2 regions of the Stenotrophomonas sp. GW821-FHT01H02A genome follow, and region 1 is predicted to be linked to the other one. Evidence: predicted binding sites of a transcription regulator. Region 1 holds the regulator's gene; the other holds the start of a gene.
The links. The regulator HrcA, encoded in region 1, represses chaperone genes, less so after heat shock. The targets are predictions, from matches to a motif close to TTNGCACTCNNNNNNNNNGAGTGCNAA.

Region 2: rpoH (RNA polymerase sigma factor RpoH) is a predicted target of HrcA. The motif match lies at 5,103-5,129, and genes of this name have one in related genera.

The regions. Positions count from the first base shown of each region.
Region 1 is NZ_JBWKWI010000003.1:82,221-89,886, reverse strand. Features, by position in the region: gene dnaJ (molecular chaperone DnaJ) at 1-531, opposite strand, end outside; gene dnaK (molecular chaperone DnaK) at 696-2,624, opposite strand; gene grpE (nucleotide exchange factor GrpE) at 2,800-3,315, opposite strand; gene hrcA (heat-inducible transcriptional repressor HrcA) at 3,398-4,465, opposite strand; gene recN (DNA repair protein RecN) at 4,591-6,252, shown strand; gene AC07WC_RS05990 (LysR family transcriptional regulator) at 6,315-7,232, opposite strand; gene AC07WC_RS05985 (SGNH/GDSL hydrolase family protein) at 7,329-7,666, shown strand, end outside.
Region 2 is NZ_JBWKWI010000006.1:113,447-121,112, reverse strand. Features, by position in the region: gene AC07WC_RS11025 (DUF3426 domain-containing protein) at 1-394, shown strand, start outside; gene fis (DNA-binding transcriptional regulator Fis) at 509-784, shown strand; gene purH (bifunctional phosphoribosylaminoimidazolecarboxamide formyltransferase/IMP cyclohydrolase) at 959-2,542, shown strand; gene purD (phosphoribosylamine--glycine ligase) at 2,828-4,114, shown strand; gene rpoH (RNA polymerase sigma factor RpoH) at 4,217-5,092, opposite strand; gene AC07WC_RS11000 (TonB-dependent receptor) at 5,382-7,666, opposite strand, start outside; gene AC07WC_RS10995 (hypothetical protein) at 7,664-7,666, shown strand, end outside.

The sequences.
Region 1 (7,666 bases):
GATGCCACGCTGGATGCGCACCTGGCCCTGGCCACGGCAGACCGAGCAGGTCTCGACCTTGCCGTCTTCCGAGCCGGTGGCGTTGCAGTCATCGCACTCGACCAGACTCGGGATCTCGATGCGGCGTTCCACGCCCATCACCGCTTCTTCCAGGTCCAGCTCCATCACATAACCGATGTCGGCACCGCGACGGGCCTGGCGCGGACCGCCGCCGCCGGCGCCACCACCGAAGATGTTGCCGAAGATGTCGCCGAAGATGTCGCCCATGTCCGGGCCACCGGGACCGCCACCGCCGCCCATGCCGTGCTCGAACGCAGCGTGGCCGTGGGCGTCGTACATCCGGCGCTTGTTGCTGTCGGACAGGGTTTCGTAGGCTTCCTTGCATTCCTTGAAGGATGCCTCGGCCTCGCTGTCACCCGGATTGCGGTCCGGATGGTACTTCATCGCGCAACGGCGATAGGCCTTCTTCAGTTCTTCGTCGCTGGCGGTGCGGGACACGCTCAGCACTTCGTAGTAATCGCGCTTGCTCATAGCTTGAATCGGGTTCCGGAAGTCGGGATTCGTCAAAGCGGAAGAGCGGCACCAGGTCCGCTCTTCCGCCGGGCGCCCCGACAGGCCGGGATACGGCTGTCAGGACCAGAAGGGGGATATGACAACGGGACGTTGCCTGCGCAACGTCCCGTGTCGTGTCCGGATCAGGACTTCTTGTCGTCCTTGACTTCGGTGAACTCGGCGTCGACCACATCGTCGTGCGCGCCGTTGTTGGCACCGGCATCCGGGCCCGGCGCCGCGCCGCCCTGCTCTGCCGCCGCGGAGGCAGCAAACAGCGCCTGGCCGGCTTCTTCCAGCACCTTCGACTTGGCTTCGATCTGGGCCTTGTCGTCGCTCTTCATGGCGGTTTCCAGATCGGCCAGGGCCGATTCCACCTTGCCGATCACATCGCCGCCGACCTTGCTGCCGTGCTCGGTGATCGCGGTACGGGTACCGTGGATCAGCGCGTCAGCCTGGTTGCGGGCCTGGACCAGTTCGTGGAACTTCTTGTCTTCTTCGCGGTTGGCTTCCGCGTCGGCGACCATGCGTGCAATCTCGTCCTCGGACAGGCCCGAACCGGCCTTGATCTCGACCTTCTGTTCCTTGTTGGTCTTCTTGTCCTTGGCCGACACGTGCAGGATGCCGTTGGCGTCGATGTCGAAGGACACTTCCACCTGCGGCAGGCCGCGCGGCGACGGCTCGATGCCGGAGAGGTCGAACTTGGCCAGCGACTTGTTGAAGCGGGCCTGCTCGCGCTCACCCTGCAGCACGTGCACGGTCACGGCCGACTGGTTGTCCTCGGCGGTGGAGAACACCTGCGAGGCCTTGGTCGGGATGGTGGTGTTCTTCTCGATGATCTTGGTGAACACGCCACCCAGGGTCTCGATGCCCAGCGACAGCGGAGTCACGTCCAGCAGCAGCACGTCCTTGACGTCGCCGCCCAGCACGCCGCCCTGGATCGCCGCACCCAGTGCCACGGCTTCGTCCGGGTTGACGTCCTTGCGCGGTTCCTTGCCGAAGAACTCGGTCACGGCCTGCTGCACCTTCGGCATGCGGGTCTGGCCGCCGACCAGGATCACTTCGCCGATGTCGCTCGAACGCAGGCCGGCATCGTTCAGCGCGATGCGGCACGGCTCGATCGACTTCTTGATCAGGTCTTCCACCAGCGCTTCCAGCTTGGCGCGGGTCAGCTTGATGTTCAGGTGCTTCGGGCCCGACGCGTCAGCGGTGACGTACGGCAGGTTCACTTCGGTCTGCTGGCTGGTGGACAGCTCGATCTTGGCGCGCTCGGCGGCGTCCTTCAGGCGCTGCAGGGCAAGCGGATCCTTGCGCAGGTCGATGCCCTGGTCCTTGTTGAACTCGTCGACGAGGTACTCGATGACGCGGTTGTCGAAATCTTCGCCGCCCAGGAAGGTGTCACCGTTGGTGGCCAGCACTTCGAACTGCTTCTCACCGTCCACGTTGGCGATCTCGATGATCGAGACGTCGAAGGTGCCGCCGCCCAGATCGTACACAACGATCTTGCGGTCACGGCCGTCACCCTTGTCCAGGCCATAGGCCAGGGCAGCGGCGGTCGGCTCGTTGATGATGCGCTTGACTTCCAGGCCGGCGATGCGGCCGGCGTCCTTGGTCGCCTGGCGCTGGCTGTCGTTGAAGTAGGCCGGCACGGTGATCACGGCCTCGGTGACGGTCTCACCCAAGAACGCTTCGGCGGTCTTCTTCATCTTCTCCAGCACGCGGGCGGAGATTTCCTGCGGGGCCATCTTCTTGCCGTCGCTGGTCTGCACCCAGGCGTCGCCGTTGTCATGGGCCAGGATGCCGTAGGGCACGTGCGCGATGTCCTTCTGGACTTCAGCGTCGGTGAACTTGCGGCCGATCAGGCGCTTGACGGCGTAGAAGGTGTTCTTGGGGTTGGTCACGGCCTGGCGCTTGGCCGAGGCGCCGACCAGGACTTCGCCGTCCTTGGTGTAGGCGACGATGGAGGGCGTGGTGCGATCGCCTTCCGCATTCTCGATGACGCGGGCCTTGCCGCCGTCCATGATCGCCACACACGAGTTGGTGGTGCCGAGGTCGATACCAATGATCTTGCCCATGAGGGAGACTCCTGAAAGTTCTGGGTACATCCGGCAGTTGCCGGGTTATGAATGGGATGTGTGGGACGCTGCGGACACTTTCAAGCCGTCCATCAAACACAGTGTTCGATGGCGACCCAACGCGTTCAGCGTCCGGTCGAGCAGCCGGGGCACGCCCGGCTCACCGGCCCGCGGATCAGTCGCGGGCCACCACGACCAGCGCCGGACGCAGCAGGCGGTCGTTGAGCAGGTAGCCCTTCTGGAACACCTGGACCACGCTGCCGGGCGCCGCGCCGGGCGCGTCGACCTGGCTGATGGCCTGGTGGTGGTCCGGGTTGAAGGTCTGGCCGGTCGGGTCGAGCAGGGTCAGGCCGTTGTCGGCGGCGACCTTGAGCAGCTGCTTGTAGGTCAGTTCGAGACCTTCACGCAGCGGACTCGGCTCACTGCCGGCGGCATTGAGGCCGGCATCGAGGCTGTCGAACACCGGCAGCAGCTCGCCAAGCAGCTTTTCATTGGCGAAGCGGCGCGCCTGTTCCACGTCGCGGGCCACGCGCTTGCGCTGGTTGTCCAGGTCTGCGCGCTCGCGCAGCGACTCCGAACGCAGCAGGGCCAGCTCGTTGTGCAGGCTGTCCAGCTGCTGCTGCAGGGACGGCTCAGCGGCCGGCTCGCCGGCGGGATTCTGGGATGCGATATCTGACTGATCTTGGTTCATTTCCGGATCCTTGGCGGTGACTCTCCGCCTCCACCCACCCCTATGTGGGCGCGGCTCCGGGATTCAAGAGTCCAGGGCTGCTTTATGCGCGATCGCGGGACAATCCGCCGCCACCGGGCGAGCCCAGCGCGGCCCCGAGCACCTGGGCGGTGGCTTCCACCAGCGGAATCATCCGGTCGTAGGCCATCCGCTTCGGGCCGATCACCCCCAGCACGCCCAGCACCTGGCCGTCGGCCGAATACGGGGCGGTGACCAGCGAGACGCTTTCCAGCGGCATCACCCCGGTCTCCTCGCCGATGAAGATGCGCACCCCCGGGGCCTGGATGGTGCGTTCGAGCAGCTGCAGGATCTCGCGCTTGCTGGCGAACACATCGAACAGCTCGCGCAGCCGCTCCAGGTCGGACAGGTCCTGCACGCCCATCAGCCGGGTCTGCCCGGCCAGCACCATGTCGTCGGCCGGCGGCACCATGGCCTGCTCGGCCAGCTCGATGCTGTGCGCCAGCAACTGCTCCATCTCCGACTGCGCATCGCGCAGCTCCAGCAGCAGCCGGGCGCGGATCTCGGCCAGCGGCCGCCCGGCGCAGTTGGCATTGAGGTAGTTGGCGACCTGCTCCAGCTCACCCGGATCGAAGCTGCGGCGCGGCTCGATCACCCGGTTCTGCACTTCATTGTCGGCGAACACCAGGATCGCCAGCACCCGGCGCGCGTCCAGCGCCACGAAATCAATATGCCGGAACGCGAACTGCTCCCGGCGCGGGGCGCTGACCACGCCCACGAAATGGCTCATCGCCGAGAGCAGCTCCGAGGCACTGCCGAGCAGGGCTTGGGTGCCGGTCCCGGTGGCCAGCTCGGTACGCAGGCGGCTGAGTTCGCCCTCGCCCGGTGGCTGCATCTTGACCAGGCTGTCCACGAACACCCGGTAGCCATGCGCGGTCGGCACCCGTCCGGCGGACGTGTGTGGCGAGCTGAGCAGGCCCAGGTCTTCCAGGTCGCCCAGGATGTTGCGGATCGTGGCCGGGCTGACATCCAGGCCGGCATGCCGGGCAAGGGTCTGCGAGCCGACCGGCTCGCCATCCTGGATGTGGCGCGCGATCAGCGTCCGCAGCAGATGGCGGGCACGCGGGGCGAGATGGGACGCGGAAGGATGCATGGAATCAGCCTGTGAGACGCCCACTTAGATAATGGCTGCACGGGGCGATGGCAAGTCATTGGAGACGCCCCCTGCCCATGCTAGCTTGCGCGGCTTGGAGACGCCCCTCGTGTACAACGTAGACCATGCTTAGACATCTATCGATCAAGGATTTCGCGGTCGTCCGCGCCACCGAGCTGGAATTCGGCGCCGGCATGACCGTGGTCTCGGGTGAAACCGGCGCGGGCAAGTCGCTGATGGTGGACGCGCTGGGCTTTCTGTCCGGGCTGCGTGCCGACAGCGGCGTGGTCCGCCACGGGGCCGCGCGCGCCGAGCTCTCGGCCGAATTCGCGCCACTGGCCGACGCCCCGGCGCGCCAGTGGCTGCGCGACAACGAGCTGGACGACGAAGAACAGTGCCAACTGCGACGGGTGATCCGCGCCGACGGCGGTTCGCGCGCCTTCATCAACGGCCGCCCGGTGACGCTGACCCAGCTGAGCGAGCTGGCCGGCATGCTGGTCGAGATCCACGGCCAGCACGAACAGCAGGCGCTGCTCTCGCGGCCGTCGCAGTTGTCGCTACTGGACGCCTTCGCCCGCAACGACGCCGAGCGCGCCCAGGTCCGCCAGACCGCGGCGCGGTGGCAGGCGCTGGTCGATGAGGCCGAGGCACTGTCGCGCCAGGGCGATGTCAGCGACCGGATCGGCTATCTGGAGCACCAGCTCGGCGAGCTCAAGCGCGAAGACCTGGACCCGGCCTCGATCGCCACCCTGGGCAGCAGCCATCGCCGCCAGGCCCATGCCAGCGCGCTGATCGGCGCGTGTGACGTGGCCGCCAGCCGCCTCAACGGCGACGACGAGGTCTCGGTGCTGCAGCTGCTGCAGCAGACCCGGCATGACCTGGCCCGCGTGGCCGAACACGACAGCCGCCTCGGGGAGGTCGATGCCCTGCTCGACAGCGCTGCCATCCAGCTGGACGAAGCGTTGTCCCTGCTCGACCGCGTGCATGACGACCTGGACGCCGACCCGGAGCAGTTCGAGGATATCGAGCGCCGCCTGGGCCGCCTGCACGACCTCGCCCGCAAGCACCGCGTGCCGATGGAAGCGCTCGGCGAGCATCGCGATGCGATGGAGGCCGAAGTCGAGCAGCTGCGCGGTGCCGACGAGCGCCTGCAGACGCTGGCGGGCGAGATCGACCGCGCCGCCGGCCAGTGGAAGACCGTGGCCGAGGTGCTCAGCGCCAGCCGCCGGAAGGCTGCCAAGGCCCTGTCGGACACCACCACCACCCTGATCGGCGAGCTGGGCATGGGCGGCGGTCAGTTCCTGATCGACATCGAGCCACAGAGCGTGGCCAAGCCGGACCCGAACGGGGCCGAGCGGGTCGAATTCCTGGTCGCCGCCAATGCCGGCCAGCCGCCGCGCGCCCTGCGCAAGGTGGCCTCGGGCGGTGAGCTGTCACGCATCTCGCTGGCGATCGAAGTGGCTGCGCTGGGCCTGGATGCCGTGCCGACCATGGTCTTCGACGAAGTGGATTCGGGTATCGGCGGTGCCGTGGCCGACATCGTCGGGCAGAAGCTGCGCGCCCTCGGCGAGAAGCGCCAGGTGTTGTGCGTGACCCATCTGCCGCAGGTCGCCTCCAAGGGCCACGCCCATTACCGGGTCAGCAAGGCGCCGGTGGACGGCATGACACAGAGCGCGGTCGAAAAGCTCGATACCAAGGCCCGCGAAGAAGAACTCGCGCGGATGCTGGGCGGCGTGGAAGTCAGCAAGGAAGCCCGCGCCGCAGCGCGCAAGCTGCTGCAGGTGTAATTCGTCACGACCCGGTAGTGCCGGCCGCTGGCCGGTGCTTCGGGATGCCGGCCACCTGCGCGTCACCCGAGCGGCCTGGCCAGGTCCACCCGCTCCACCAGGAAATCGAGCAGCGCGCGCACCCGCAGCGGCAGGTAGCCACCCTGCCCCTGGAACACCGCATGCACCTCCTCCAGATCGCCGGGATTGGCCGACTCCAGCACCGGCAGCAGGCGCCCGGCCGCCACATCGGCCTGCACCTGGAAGGCCGCCAGCCGGGCCATGCCCACGCCACCGAGGACCAGCCGGCGCAGCGCCTCGCCGTCGCTGGCGCGGGCGTTGCCCTGGGTGGGGACGACCTGCCGTTCGCCGTCGATCTCCAGCGGCCAGCCGGCCTGCGTGCGCGGATGCCCGATATCGAGCCGGTTGTGCGCCAACAGCGCGTCGACGTCCTGGGGCAGACCGTGGCGGGCGACATAGCCCGGCGCCGCCACGATCATCATCCGGGTCGCGCCCAGCCGCCGCGCAACCAGGCTGGAGCTTTTCAGCGGCCCGGCCCGCACCGCTATATCGGTGCGCTGTTCGAGCAGATCGATCACCTCGTCGGTCAGCACCAGGTCCACGCCGACCTGCGGATGCCGGGCGAGGAAGTCCGGCAGCAGCGGCAGCAGGAAGTGCTGGCCGAACGGCACGTTGGCGTTCACCCGCAGCCGCCCACGCGGTGCGGCATGGGCGCTGGCGCAGCGTTCGGCCTCGTCCAGGTCGGCCAGCACCCGCAGCCCACGCTCATAGAAGGCGCAGCCTTCCTGGGTCAACTGCAGCTGGCGGGTCGAACGCTGCAGCAGGCGCGTGCCCAGCCGCTGCTCCAGCCGCGAGACCAGCTTGCTGACCGCCGAGGGGCTCAGATCCAGCGAACGCGCGGCGGCCGAGAACCCGCCGGTTTCGATGACCCGGACGAACACTTCCAGTTCGCCGGAACGGTTGATGTCGGTGCCTGCCATGGGATGAATCCAGTTCACAGATGATTGTCCACAGGCAGTCTAGTTCACAGGTGCAGTGAAGATCACCATGGCGCTCCCTCTCCCACGGATCGCCCGATGAATGCCCTCGCCCGCCTCACCGCCACCGCCCTGCTGGCCACTGCCGGCCCCGCGATTGCCGCCCCTGCGCCCACCTGGGTGGCCAGCTGGCAGGCCAGCCCGCAGCCGGTCTGGGATGCCGACTTCCTGTTCCCCACGCTGATCCCGGCGCACCTGGAGGCCCAGACCTTCCGCCAGACCGCGCGCCTCAGCCTCGGCGGCAGCCAACTGCGGGTGCGCCTGAGCAATACCCATGGCGAGCAACCGCTGCGGATCAGCGCGGCCAGCGTTGCCGCCGGGCCGGGCCAGCGGCCACTGGCTCTCTCCTTCGAAGGACGCGCGGAGACCGTGATCGC
Region 2 (7,666 bases), on a different contig from region 1:
CCGCGCCCGGCTGGCTGCCGATGCCGGCACGCGCCCGTGGATCGCCGGACTGTGCAGCGTGCTGCGCTGTTCAGTGCCGACCTGGCGCGAACCGGCGGCATTCAGCATGCTCAGCCGTGATGTGCGCCCCGTTCTGGGCCAGGCCGGCGCACTGCAGGTGCAGGCGAGCATCCGCAACGACGCACGCTGGGCACAGGCCTGGCCGTCGCTGCGGCTGTCGCTGTCCGACGCCGATGGCCGCGTCATCGGCACCAATGTGTTCGCGCCGGCGGATTATCTGGACCGCGCGACGGACCCGACCGCCACGCTGGAACCGGGGCAAAGCGCGCAGATCGCCTTCCGCGTGCGGGAGCCTGCGGCGTCTACCGTCGCATTCACCTTTGAGTTCCTCTGACGCTTCGCCGCGGCCGCCGAAGCGTGGCAGGCGGCCGACGCACGCGCTAGACTGACCCCATCACCATTCCGCCGTGGGCTGTTGTCCGCCCCGGCTCTTGCACCGGGAAACTCCTTGAACGCTGTCCTTTCTCGTCCTGACAACAGTCGTGGCGCGCCCAAGCCACCCCTGCGCGAACACGTGGCCCAGTCGGTCAGGCGGTACCTGCGGGACCTGGATGGCTGCGACGCGGACGATGTCTACGAGATCGTGCTGCGCGAGATGGAAATCCCGCTGTTCGTGGAAGTGCTCAACCACTGCGAAGGCAACCAGAGCCGCGCCGCCTCGATGCTGGGCATCCACCGTGCCACCCTGCGCAAGAAACTGAAGGAATACGGCATCACCACCTGATGCCCGACCCGGCGCGCAGGTCGCGCCAGGGGAAAGAAGGCCGGATCGAGCAGCCCTCGGTGCCGGCCTTCGTCGTTTTACGGGGTCGGCGGCCGTCGCGGTGACCGCCGAGGCGGCCAGGCCAGCGTCACTGGCCTACAATATGGCCCCGCTCCGCTTCGATCTCCTGCCCCCATGAGTTCCGATCTGCTGCCCGTGCGCCGGGCCCTGCTGTCCGTTTCCGACAAAACCGGTCTGATCGACCTGGCCCGCGCCCTCGCCGCGCGCAACGTGGAGCTGCTTTCCACCGGCGGCACCGCCAAGGCGATCCGCGAGGCTGGCCTGGCAGTGAAGGACGTCGCCGACGTCACCGGCTTCCCGGAAATGATGGACGGCCGGGTCAAGACCCTGCACCCGATGGTGCACGGTGGCCTGCTCGGCCGCGCCGGCCTGGACGATGCGGTCATGGCCGAGCACGGTATCGGCGCGATCGATCTGCTGGTACTGAATCTGTATCCGTTCGAATCGGTCACCGCCAAGGCGGACTGCACCCTCGAAGACGCCGTGGAGAACATCGACATCGGTGGCCCGGCGATGCTGCGTTCGGCCGCGAAGAACTTCGCCCGCGTGGCGGTGGCGACCGATCCCTCGCAGTACGCCGAACTGCTGGCCGAACTGGACGCCAACGACGGCAAGCTGTCGGCGGCCAAGCGCTTCGCCTTCTCGGTGGCCGCGTTCAATCGCGTGGCCCAGTACGATGCGGCGATCAGCAATTATCTCTCGGCCGTGACCACCACCGACACCGCCGTGCCGGTGCGCGCGGAGTTCCCGGCGCAGATGAATTCCAGCTTCGTGAAGGTGATGGATCTGCGCTACGGCGAGAACCCGCACCAGAGCGGCGCGTTCTATCGCGACCTGTACCCGGTGCCGGGCACGCTGGCCACCTTCCAGCAGCTGCAGGGCAAGGAACTGAGCTACAACAACCTGGCCGACGCCGATGCCGCGTGGGAATGCGTGCGTCAGTTCGACGTACCGGCCTGCGTGATCGTCAAGCACGCCAACCCGTGCGGCGTGGCGGTGGGTGCCGGCAACGGCGATGCCTACGAGCTGGCCTACGCGACCGACCCGACCAGCGCCTTCGGCGGCATCATCGCCTTCAATAAGCCGCTGGACGCCGCCACCGCCAAGGTGATCCTGGACCGCCAGTTCGTCGAAGTGCTGATCGCCCCGGATTACGAGCCGGCCGCGCTGGAATACGCGACCAAAAAGGCCAACGTGCGCGTGCTGCGCATTCCGCATGGCGACGGCCGCAACAACTACGACACCAAGCGGATTGGTTCTGGCCTGCTGATGCAGAGTGCCGACAACCGCGGCATGACGCGCGACGAACTGACCGTGGTGAGCAGGGTGGCGCCGACCGAGAAGCAGTTCGCCGATCTGCTGTTCGCCTGGAAGGTGGCCAAGTTCGTCAAATCCAACGCCATCGTGTACGCCAAGGACAACCGCACCATCGGTGTCGGCGCCGGCCAGATGAGCCGCGTCTACTCGGCGCGCATCGCCGGCATCAAGGCCGCCGATGCGAACCTGGTGGTGGAGGGCTCGGTGATGGCCTCCGATGCGTTCTTCCCGTTCCGCGACGGCATCGATGCCGCCGCTGCGGCCGGCATCAAGGCGGTGATCCAGCCGGGTGGCTCGATGCGCGACAACGAAGTGATTGCCGCCGCCGACGAGCATGGCCTGGCGATGGTGTTCACCGGCGTGCGCCACTTCCGCCACTGATGCCTGGATCGACACGGATGTCGCCACTGCAGTGCAACCGCCTTGCAGCGGTGGTGATCGCCACCGCTGCAGGGGTGCTGGGCTGCACGCCCGCAGCGATGTCTGCGGCTTCCGCATCGAACACGACTTGTTCGGCCAGGGCTGTTCGCTGATCACGCAGACGCGGGTCCTGCCCGGCCCGAACGGGCTGGCGGGGACCGGCGGCCACCGCAACCGACCGCCCGAATGCGCCCGCCGCCCGCACCGCGTAAAATCATGTTCCTGCCCTCTTACGCGAGAACTGCATTGAAGATCCTGGTCATCGGCGCTGGCGGCCGCGAACACGCCCTGGCCTGGAAGCTGGCCCAGTCCGTGAAGGTCCGCGAGGTCATCGTCGCCCCCGGCAATGCAGGCACCGCGACCGAGCCCAAGTGCCGCAACGTGGACGTCAAGGTCACCGACCTGGACGGCCTGCTGGCACTGGTCGGCACCGAAGGCATCGGCCTGACCGTGGTCGGCCCGGAAGTGCCGCTGGTGGCCGGTGTGGTCGATCGCTTCCGCGGCGCCGGTCACCGCATCTTCGGGCCCACCGCCGCCGCCGCGCAGCTGGAAGGCAGCAAGGCGTATGCGAAGGACTTCCTGGCCCGCCACAAGATCCCGACCGCGTTCTACGCGGTGCATACCGAGATCGAGCCGGCGCTGGCCTACCTGCGCGAGAAGGGTGCCCCGATCGTGGTCAAGGCCGATGGCCTGGCCGCCGGCAAGGGCGTGATCGTGGCGATGACCCTCACCGAAGCCGAGGACGCGGTGCGTGACATGCTCTCCGGCAATGCCTTCGGCGATGCCGGCGCACGCGTGGTGATCGAAGAATTCCTGGACGGCGAAGAAGCCAGCTTCATCTCGATGGTGGACGGCAGGACCGCGCTGCCGATGGCGACCTCGCAGGACCACAAGCGCGTTGGCGATGGCGACACCGGCCCGAACACCGGCGGCATGGGCGCGTACTCCCCGGCCCCGGTGGTGACCGGTGAAGTACATGCGCGCGTGATGCGCGAGGTGGTCAACCCGACCGTGCAGGGCATGCTGGCCGACGGCATTCCGTTCACCGGCTTCCTCTATGCCGGCCTGATGATCGATGCCAGCGGCGCGCCGAAGGTGATCGAATTCAACGTGCGCTTTGGCGATCCGGAAACCCAGCCGGTGATGCTGCGCCTGCAGTCGGATCTGGTGGATCTGGTCGAAGCGGCGATCGACGAGCGCCTGGATACCGTGGAGGCGCAGTGGGACCCGCGCCCGTCGCTGGGCGTGGTGATGGCGGCCTCGCCGTATCCGGAGACCCCGATCACCGGTGACGTGATCCACGGCCTGGACGCCGTCGCCGCGACGGCCAAGGTGTTCCATGCCGGCACCACGCTGGACGCGCAGGGCCAGGTGCTCAGCGCCGGCGGCCGTGTGCTGTGCGTGGCTGCACTGGGCGGCACGGTGGGCGAGGCACAGCGCAACGCCTACGCCGGCGTCGGTGCCATCCACTGGGCCCATGAGTTCCACCGCGGTGATATCGGCTGGCGGGCGATCGCGCGCGAGCAGGGCTGAGCGTCGAACCGGCCCCCATCAAAGCGCTGCTCTGAGCGCCAGAAAGCAGAAAGGCCCGGCATCAAGCCGGGCCTTTTCTGCGTGACCACGCCCGTTACTGCATCACGCAGTAAACAGCGCCTTCATCTTCTTCAGCGCGTTCGCCTCGACCTGGCGGATGCGTTCGGCCGACACGCCGTACTCATCGGCCAGCTCCTGCAGCGTCACCTTGCTGTCCGCGTCCAGCCAGCGACGGCGGATGATGTCGCGCGAACGCGCATCCAGCTCGGCCATGCCTTCGCGCAGCAACTGCAGCTGATTGTCTTCGCTGTCCATCCGCTCGTACGCCATCGAAGGATCTTCTTCGTTGGCGCGCAGGTAGGCAGCCGGCGACGGTGGCGCATGATCGTCATCGTCATCGCTGGAGAGATCGAAACCGATATCGCGACCCGACAGGCGCGACTCCATCTCGAGCACTTCGCGTTCGGACACGTTCAAGTCCTTGGCCACCGCGCTGACTTCGGCCGCGTTCATCCAGCCCAGGCGGGTCTTGGACTTGCGCAGGTTGAAGAACAGCTTGCGCTGCGCCTTGGTCGTGGCGACCTTGACGATGCGCCAGTTCTTGAGGATGAACTCGTGCATTTCCGCACGGATCCAATGCACCGCGAACGACACCAGGCGAACGCCCATGTCCGGGTCGAAGCGCTTCACCGCCTTCATCAGGCCGATGTTGCCTTCCTGGATCAGGTCACCCAGCGCCAGGCCGTAGCCGTTGTAGCCACGGGCGACGTGCACCACGAAGCGCAGGTGGGAATGGACCAGCTCGCGCGCGGCGTCCAGATCCAGCTCGTCGCGGAAGCGGCGGGCCAGATCCTGCTCGTCATCGACCGACAGCACCGGGATCTGGTGCACGGCACCGATGTAGGCGTCCAGCGAACCGAGCGCACTGGGAATCGGGAGATTGTTTGCCACAAGGGCAGTAGAGGTGTTCTGGCTCATAGCACTCATCTTAGCAGTCCCGGAATTGGACTGCTAAAGGGGAAAGAAGTTCCAGCGTTCTGCTGATGGGACGCTGGTACAGATTGCCCATCTACCGTACCGCGAAATGATGACAGTGGCGAGAGGCGGGAAATGAGGCGCCTAATCCAATTAAATCAATGGGATAGAGGGATGAATCAGGCGATGGCGCGTGTTTTCTGGCTGAACGGGGCGGCGCGAAGCGCCCATTCAGCCCGGAAAGGTTGTCGGCAGTTCAGCCAGGCATGGTCTGGCTCTACCCCACCGAAGCCTAGTAATACCCCGCCATGTTCAGGAAGAACCCTTTCTGGTCGTACTTCAGCTCGGTCATGTCATCGCTGAACTCGGTGAAGTTGTAGCCGACCCCGACCTTGAAGTTCTCCCCGACCCGGCGGTCCACGCCTACCAGCCAGCCCTTGCGCACGCCCCCTTCGCGCACCTTCAACCAGCGGTGCTCGGCCAGGCCTTCCCACTGGGCGAACAGGCGATAGCGCAGCTGCAGCGCGGCGAAGTCGGCACGGCTGTCCAGCCACGCGCCCTCACCCCGGCCCGTACGGTAGTCGCCCCAGCGCGAGGCCAACTTGCCGGCTGCTTCCCAGCGCGCGCCCAGCTGGCGGATGCCTTCAAGCGAGAGGATCTGCGAACGTTGGTCATACAGGTTGCCGCCCTCCTGCCCGAGCGAGGCGACATCGTAGAGATAGGTGAACTTGCCGAAGCCGGCCCAGCGGGTGTTGTCGTGCGGGCGCCAGGCGAAGCCCATGTTGGTCTCCACCAGTTTGGCGTCGGCCAGGCGGTCGATGCGGTCTTCCGTATCGGCATAGTTGGCGCGCAACGCGAAGCGCCAGTCTTCGTTGAGCTTGTACAGCAGGCGGTTGGTGGTCACCCACTGCTCGCGCTGCTCGGCGCCGCTGTCGCGGCGGTACTCCAGCTTGCTGTTCCACTGCGCCACCGCATCGGTGCGCCCGCCGCTCACGCTGTAGGCACGGCGGTCGACACGGCCCACGGTGGACTCCAGCTCACCGTCCATGATCGTGAAGCCCAGGTTCCAGCCCTGTGCGGGATAGAAATCCATGCCGAAGGTATGCACGATGCCGGCGCTGTCCTGGCGACGGTCCTTCAGATACTGGCTCTCGTTGTAGACGTTGACCTGGTTGCTCAGCCGCCAGCGCTGGCCCAGCGTCCACCCGCTCTGCAGCCCGGTATCGAACAACGGATCGGTGCCGGTGCGGTCGGTGCTGTAGCTGTAACTGCCGTACAGACTGTGGTCCGGTGCCATGCGGTACTCGCCATCGACCTTGGCGCCGTGGCCGCGGCTGCCACCGCTGACTTCCGCACCGACACTGCTGCGGTCGCCGAACAGATACCGCGCACCGAGGGTGAGCAGGTCGTTCTTCTCGTACGCGCCGCCATCGTCATCCAGGGTCACCTGCCCGGTGCCGTACAGCTCCCACGAGGACCCGAAGCGCTGGCGATAGCCGATCGCGGCCAGCAGTGCGTCCACGCTCTGCAGTTCCTGTTCTTCGCGCACGCGGCGGAGTTCGCCGGTCAGCTGGCCGTCGTTGCCCAGCCGCCACTCGGCGGTCAGCTGGCTCTGCTCCAACGCCAGGTCGCCCTGCTCGGTGCGGGTGTGGCGGCCGTACAGACTGAAATCATCGGTGAGATAGCCCAGGAACTCGGCACCGTATTCCTGCATCGGCAGGCCGGTGTCCTGGCGCGCGACCGAGAAGCCGGCATCCACATCGCGCCACCATGCACCCAGGCTCCAGTCCTGCGTGGTCCAGCCCAGCTCGCGCAGGTTGGCCCGCGCTTCCACCGCGCTGGCGGTGCCCGAGCGCCGGCCTTCGTAGGGGTTGCGGCGGATGAAGCTCAGGCCGCCGTTGTCCGAATAGAACACCGGGGCGGCGGTCGCATCGGTACGGGTCTGTTCCATCTTCAGGTAGGTGCCGCGCCCGGCCTGCAGGGTGAGATCGGCGCCTTTCAGACTGTAGTTCTCGCCGCTGCGGTTCTCGTCGATCCAGGTACCGCCGATCGCCACGTGGTCGCCGATCCACTGCCGGCCACGCGCACCGTAGGTCACGTCATCGCTGCTGAAGCCGAGCGGCACGTATTCGTAGTCCACCAGCAGCAGCTGGTCGTAGCCATCGAGCGGCATGTCGCGGGTGATGCTGCGCACGTTCTCGCGGGTCAGCTGCGCCAGCGGCCGGGTCAGGATCAGCCGGCCCTGCAGATTGTCGATCTCGTAGTCCACGCCCTCCTGCAGGGTGGCGCGCGTTTCGGTGCGGCCGGTGGTGCGATCGCGCACTTCCAGCACGACCTGCTCCGAGCCGGGCAGCACATCGGTGTGGCGCAGGTAGTACAGGCTGCCGCCGGTGCCGAGGAATTCACTGTGGCCCGGCGCGGACTGCGCCTCCGAGCCGAATACCTTCACCTGCGAGCGCGCCTCACCCAGCGGCGTGGCCTCCAGCGAGCGCCAGTTCACTGCACCGCCGTACAGCGAACGGACGTACTGGCCGTACTCGGTGCCGGTGATGCCGGGGCGGGACCCATCCGAGTGTG